Regions from separate parts of the Streptomyces callyspongiae genome, predicted to be linked through region 2. Evidence: predicted binding sites of a transcription regulator. Region 2 holds the regulator's gene; the other holds the start of a gene.
The links. The regulator HspR, encoded in region 2, represses chaperone genes until heat shock. The targets are predictions, from matches to a motif close to TTGAGNNNNNNNNNCTCAA.

Region 1 (3,403 bases), 240 kb from region 2:
CGGACTGACGGGTGCAGGAGTCGCGCCCGGTCGGGCAGCCGTAGGCGGGGCTGCTCTCGGCCGCGGTGTCGTCGACGTAGTCGCCCTGGCCGTTGCAGCCGCCCTGGAAGGTGTGGTACAGGCCCATCCAGTGGCCGACCTCGTGGGTGGCGGTGTCGCCCTCGTCGTAGTTGGTGGCGGAGCCGCCGGGCAGCGACTCGTCGAGGATGACGACGCCGTCCATCTCCGGGCTCGAGGAGTAGGACGACGGGAAGGTCGCCCAGCCGAGGAGGCCGCCGCCGAGGTCGGCGGTGTAGACGTTCAGCGCGTTCGAGCCGCCCTGGCGGAGGCTGCTCTTCATGGCCGCTTCCTCGGAGCTGTCCGGCTGGATGCCGTTGTACCAGGAGGCGTTGTCGGTGTAGGTGGTGCCGGCGAGCGAGAAGCTGTAGTTCGTCGCGGCGTTGCCCGAGCCGACGCCGCCGTAGGCGTCGTTGAGGACGTTCATCTGGGCGTTGATGTCGCTCGAGCTGAGCTGGCCGGCGGCCCCGTCGTGGATGACGTGGAAGTAGACCGGGATCGTGACCGCGGCGTCGAGCGAGCCGCCGGGCTTGCCCTTGCCGTTCCCCTGCAGCTTGCCGTCGGCACGCAGCTTCGCCAGCTTGCCCTCGAGGGCCTTCTCCATGGCGGCGGCCTGCTTCTGGCTCACCGCGTTGGGCTCCTTCGCGGTGGCGGAGAGGCCGTGCGGCCGCGCGACGCGGGCGGCGGAGGGTGCGTTGCCGTGGCCCTCGGCCTGCTCGCACAGCCGGTCGGCGGAGGCGGAGGCGGAGGTCGTCGGCGCTTCGGCGGCGGAACCCGTCGGCGCGGAGACGGGGGTGAGGGCGAGAGCTCCGGCTACCGCGGCGATGCCGAGGACCCGGTTGCGGGGGGATGAGGTTATTCGTCTGAATCGGCGCACGTGCGCTCCTCCCGGGACCAGAGCGAGGGATTTCCTCGCTTCCGCGCCGCACACTAGGGCGCACCGGCGAGGACGAGGCAGATCCGATCAAGCCCAAAGATTCGGCGGAACGTTTCGGTCACCGGAGGTTTGCCTTCCGGATGCCTGCGACGGGGTGCGGCGCAAATCCGGCAGAGGTTACTTCGAGTCATGCGTTCTGCCGGATTCATGGCGGTGCAGGGCGCGGAGGAGGGCCCGGGGGAGGAGTCGCGGCTGTTCCGAAACGGTCGAATCCGGTCGTCGGAATTCGGCCGGTAATCGTCTTGCGGCGTGTTTCCGTCGGTCGTCCGGTCAGTAGCGGCCCATGGTGCGGTCCACGGCGATCTCGAGCAGTACCCGTTCCGGGTTGGGCCGCGGGCGCCGTCCGTAGCGGCTCTCGTGGCGCTCCTCCGCGTCGGCGATCAGCGCGGGGTCGGTGCGGACGACCGCGCGCCCCTCCAGCGTGGCCCACCGCGCCCGGTCCAGTTGGCACAGTGCGACGCGGGTTCCCTCCGGCCCGGCGGCCGCGACGTTGCGCGCCTTGCGACTGCCTCCCCGGGTGACCACGCGCGCGGTGTGCGTCGCCGGGTCGTAGGTCGCGCAGACGGGTACCACGTGCGGCGTGCCGTCCGGCCGGAAGGTGGTCAGGGTGGAGTAGAGGCGCTCGCGCCAGAACGCATGGAAGGTGGGGTCGTCGTGGAGGGGCATGGCCCGACGGTAACCCGGGCGAGAACCCGCGCGCGGTCCACCGCGTCGCCGACTCCCTCCAGGTACTCCATATAGTTGAGCGAGAGTGACTCAAGTTGTTGTAGGGTGGATGCGGCAAGAAGCACCGCACGTCACAGCACGGGAGCCGACCGAAGGAGGCGCAGACGAGCGTGGACGCCGAGCTGACCAACAGGAGCCGGGACGCGATCAGCGCGGCCAGCGACCGGGCCGTGACCGACGGGCACCCCGACATCACCCCGGCGCACCTGCTCCTGGCCCTGCTCGAGGGCGAGGACAACGAGAACATCCAGGACCTCGTCGCCGCGGTCGACGCCGACCAGGCCGCGCTCCGCTCCGGCGCCGAACGCGAACTCGCGGGACTGCCGAGAGTCCAGGGGTCCACCGTCTCCCGCCCGGAGGCCGACCGCGCCCTGCTCGGTGTGATCGCCGACGCGGCGCAGCGCGCGAAGGAGCTGGGCGACGACTTCGTCTCCACCGAGCACTTGCTGATCGGCGTCGCCGCACGCGGCGGGCGCACCGCCGAGCTGATGGCCGGGCAGGGCGCAACCGACAAGAAGCTGCTCGCGGCGTTCGAGGAGTCCCGCGGCGGCCGGCGGGTCACCACGCCCGACCCCGAGGGCACGTACAAGGCGCTGGAGAAGTTCGGCACCGACTTCACCGCCGCTGCCCGCGAGGGGCGGCTGGACCCGGTCATCGGCCGGGACCAGGAGATCCGCCGGGTCGTGCAGGTGCTCTCCCGGCGCACCAAGAACAACCCGGTGCTGATCGGCGAACCGGGCGTCGGCAAGACCGCCGTCGTGGAGGGCCTCGCGCAGCGCATCGTGAAGGGCGACGTGCCCGAGTCCCTGCGCGACAAGCGGCTGGTCGCCCTCGACCTGGGAGCCATGGTCGCCGGGGCCAAGTACCGCGGCGAGTTCGAGGAGCGGCTGAAGACGGTGCTCGCCGAGATCAAGTCCAGCGACGGGCAGATCATCACCTTCATCGACGAGCTGCACACCGTCGTCGGCGCGGGCGCGGGCGGCGACTCCGCGATGGACGCCGGCAACATGCTCAAGCCGATGCTGGCCCGGGGCGAGCTGCGGATGGTCGGCGCGACGACGCTCGACGAGTACCGCGAGCGGATCGAGAAGGACGCCGCCCTGGAACGCCGCTTCCAGCAGGTGCTGGTCGCCGAGCCGACGGTGGAGGACTCCATCGCGATCCTGCGCGGACTCAAGGGGCGCTACGAGGCCCACCACAAGGTGCAGATCGCGGACGGTGCGCTGGTGGCCGCCGCCACGCTCTCCGACCGCTACATCACCTCGCGGTTCCTGCCGGACAAGGCGATCGACCTGGTCGACGAGGCCGCGTCCCGGCTGCGCATGGAGATCGACTCCTCCCCGGTCGAGATCGACGAGCTGCAGCGGGCCGTCGATCGGCTGCGTATGGAGGAGCTGGCCCTCGCCAACGAGACCGACCCCGGCTCCGTGGAGCGCCTGGAGCGGCTCCGTCGTGAACTGGCCGACAAGGAGGAGGAGCTGCGCGGCCTCACCGCCCGCTGGGAGAAGGAGAAGCAGGGCCTCAACCGCGTCGGTGAGCTGAAGGAGCGCCTGGACGAGGCCCGCGGCCGGGCAGAGCGCGCCCAGCGGGACGGCGACTTCGCCGCCGCCTCGCAGCTGCTCTACGGCGACATCCCCGCTCTGGAACAGGAGTTGGAGGAGGCCAGCGAGGCCGAGGAGGCCG
Region 2 (3,403 bases):
TACTACAAGGTCCTCGGCGTCCCGAAGGACGCCACCGAGGCCGAGATCAAGAAGGCGTACCGGAAGCTCGCCCGGGAGAACCACCCGGACGCCAACCGGGGTGACGCCGCCGCGGAGGAGCGGTTCAAGGACGCCTCGGAGGCCTACGACGTCCTGGGTGACGCCAAGCGGCGCAAGGAGTACGACGAGGCGCGTGCCCTCTTCGGGAACGGCGGCGGATTCCGCCCCGGTCCGGGAGCGGGCGGCGGTTCGTTCAACTTCGACCTCGGCGACCTCTTCGGTGGCACGCAGGGCGGGCCGGCCGGCGCCGGCGGGCCCGGCGGGTTCGGCGGTGGCCTGGGCGACGTCTTCGGCGGTCTGTTCAACCGGGGCGGCGGTGCCGGTACGCGCACCCAGCCGCGCCGGGGGCAGGACGTCGAGTCCGAGGTGACGCTCAGCTTCACCGAGGCCGTCGACGGCGCGACGGTGCCGCTGCGGATGTCTTCCTCGGCGGCCTGCAAGGCCTGTTCGGGCACCGGCGACAAGCACGGCTCCCCGCAGGTGTGCCCCACCTGCGTGGGCACCGGCCAGGTCAGCCGGGGCGGCGGGGGCGGATTCTCGCTCACCGACCCCTGCGTCGACTGCAAGGGGCGGGGCCTCATCGCGCAGGACCCGTGCGACACCTGCAAGGGCAGTGGACGGGCCACGTCCTCGCGCACCATGCAGGTCCGCATCCCGGCCGGTGTCACCGACGGGCAGCGCATCCGGCTGCGCGGCAAGGGCGCTCCCGGCGAGCGGGGCGGTCCCCACGGCGACCTGTACGTGGTGGTGCACGTCGACAAGCATCCCGTGTTCGGGCGCCGCGGCGACAACCTGACGGTCACCGTGCCGGTCACCTTCACGGAGGCCGCGCTCGGCGGGGAGATCAAGGTGCCGACCCTCGGTGGGCCCCCGGTCACCCTGAAACTGCCGCCGGGCACGCCGAGCGGACGGACGATGCGGGCCCGGGGCAAGGGCACCACCCGCAAGGACGGCACCCGCGGCGACCTGCTGGTCACCGTGGAGATTTCGGTGCCGCGGGAGCTCGACGAGAAGGCGCGGGACATCCTGGAGTCCTTCCGGGACGCGACCGCGGACGAGGACCCCAGGGCAGCGCTGTTCAAGGCAGCGAAGGGAGACTGAAATGCCCGGCCGAGACCGCGACAGCCGGCGTTTCGGGGGCCGCCAGCCGTACGAGCTGACGGACGACTCCCCCGTGTACGTCATCTCGGTCGCCGCCCAGTTGTCGGGGCTGCACCCGCAGACCCTGCGGCAGTACGACCGTCTCGGGCTGGTCTCTCCCGACCGGACCGCCGGTCGCGGGCGGCGCTACTCGGCCCGGGACATCGAACTCCTCCGCCAGGTGCAGCAGCTGAGCCAGGACGAAGGCATCAACCTGGCCGGGATCAAGCGGATCATCGAGCTGGAGAACCAGGTCACCGCGCTGCAGTCGCGCGTGGCCGAGCTCCAGCAGGCCGTCGAGGGCGCGGCGGTGGCGATGCGTCAGCGCGAGCAGCAGGTGCACGCCTCGTACCGCCGCGATCTCGTCCCCTACAGCGACATGCACCAGTCGAGTGCGCTGGTCGTCTGGCGCCCCGGAAGGGGCCGCCGGAGCTGACCGGACCGGAAGCTACCGCCGGAGGCCCCGGCCGCTCTGCCACGCAGAGCGGCCGGGGCCTCCGGCATGTCGCGGTGGCGGGCCCGGCCGCCGCTGGGGGCGCGCCTCCCGAGAGGTGGATTTTTGGTTACCGTGCGGTAGGGCTTGTTTTCGACAGAATGAAAGTCTTCACTATGGCGACAACAGCCCCGGTTGCTCGTCCGGTCGGGGAAGGTCTCCATCCGGAAGCGGGTGACAGTCGGTGAGCACCATCAGCTCCACAGCGCCGAACGGCGGTCCCGACGTGGACGCCCTCGTCGCGACGGTCGGGGTCCAGATCCGGGCGCTGCGCAAGCAGTCCGGGCTGACGCTCGACGACCTGAGCCGGACCTCGGGTGTGAGCACAGGGCTCATCAGCCAGGTGGAACGCGGCAAGGGCAACCCGTCCTTCGCCACGCTGGTGCAACTCGCCCACGGACTCGACATCCCTGTGGGCCGGCTGTTCCACCTCAGCGAGCAGATCAGCCCGGTGGTGCGCCGCTCCGAGCGGCGCAACCTGGACTTCCACGGCGTCCAGGGGCCGCAGGACGCCCGCTACGAACTGCTCACCCCGACCGTCACCGGGGCGCTGGAGGTCCTCTGGGTGGAGACCCAGCCGGGCCACGACACCAGCGACACCCCTTTCCGGCACAACGGCGAGGAGTTCGGCCTCGTCCTCTCCGGCGTGAAGGACGTCTATCTGGACGGCGTCCGGCACCGCCTGGAGGCCGGTGACTCCATCACCTACCCCAGCAGCACACCCCACTGGTACGCCAACCCCGGCGATCAGCCCTCCGTCTCGGTCTGGGTGATCACGCCGCCCAGCTGGTAGGCGCCGACAGCCTCCCGGCCCGCACTCCCGTCCCCTCTCCGGCGCACCGGCCCGCAGGTCGGTGTGCAGACCCAGCACGGCCGAAAACCGTGCCTTCCCCTTGCGAGGTGCCCCGCATGGCATCAGTCATCGAAAGAGAAACCAGCGACGAACCACGCATCTCCCGGCGCCGCGCCCTGGTCGCACTCGGCGGCGGCAACGCCGTCGAGTGGTACGACTGGATGGTCTACGGCCTGCTCGCGGCCTACATCGGCCCCCAGTTCTTCCCCTCGGGCGACGCGGTCGCCGACACGATGTCCGCACTCGCCGTCTTCGCCGTCGGGTTCGCGGCCCGGCCGCTCGGCGCCGTCGTGTTCGGCACGCTCGCCGACCGGATCGGCCGACGCCTCGTGATGCTGCTCTCCGTCGGCACCATGGTCTTCAGCACCGCGGTGATCGCGGTCCTTCCCACGCACGCCTCCCTCGGTATCTGGGCCGGAGCCGTCCTGCTGCTCTGCCGCATCCTCCAGGGCCTGTCGACCGGCATCGAAGCCCCCCTCAACTCGGCGTACATCGTGGAGATGGCCCCCGAAGGCCAGACCGCACGGTTCGGCGGCATCGTCAGCGTGTACGTCCAGGCCGGCATCATCGGCGCCTCCCTGGTCTGCTTCCTGACCAGTGCCGCTGTCGGCGCCGAGGCCATGGCCGCCTGGGGCTGGCGGATCCCGTTCGTCATCGGCGTCGTGGTGGGACTGTTCTTCCTCTGGCTGCGCCGCTCCCTGCCCGAGACGCTCAACCAGGAGGAGAATCGTTTCTCCTCCAAGGGGAGCACCGTCACCGCGCCCGGGAACGCCTCCGTGACCGCCCCTCCGGCGCCGCAGCCCAGCATCCAGGACGTGTGGCGGGGAGTCCTGCGCCACCGCTTCCCCCTGCTCACC

Region 1: a site for HspR is predicted at 1,736-1,754, ahead of clpB (ATP-dependent chaperone ClpB). Genes of this name have one in related genera too.

The regions. Positions count from the first base shown of each region.
Region 1 is NZ_JBJZOM010000001.1:361,645-365,047, forward strand. It holds gene ACL06G_RS01765 (M43 family zinc metalloprotease) at 1-934, opposite strand, end outside; gene ACL06G_RS01770 (pyridoxamine 5'-phosphate oxidase family protein) at 1,265-1,660, opposite strand; gene clpB (ATP-dependent chaperone ClpB) at 1,831-3,403, shown strand, end outside.
Region 2 is NZ_JBJZOM010000001.1:117,071-120,473, reverse strand. It holds gene dnaJ (molecular chaperone DnaJ) at 1-1,161, shown strand, start outside; gene ACL06G_RS00585 (heat shock protein transcriptional repressor HspR) at 1,163-1,636, shown strand; gene ACL06G_RS00580 (helix-turn-helix domain-containing protein) at 1,878-2,486, shown strand; gene ACL06G_RS00575 (MFS transporter) at 2,603-3,403, shown strand, end outside.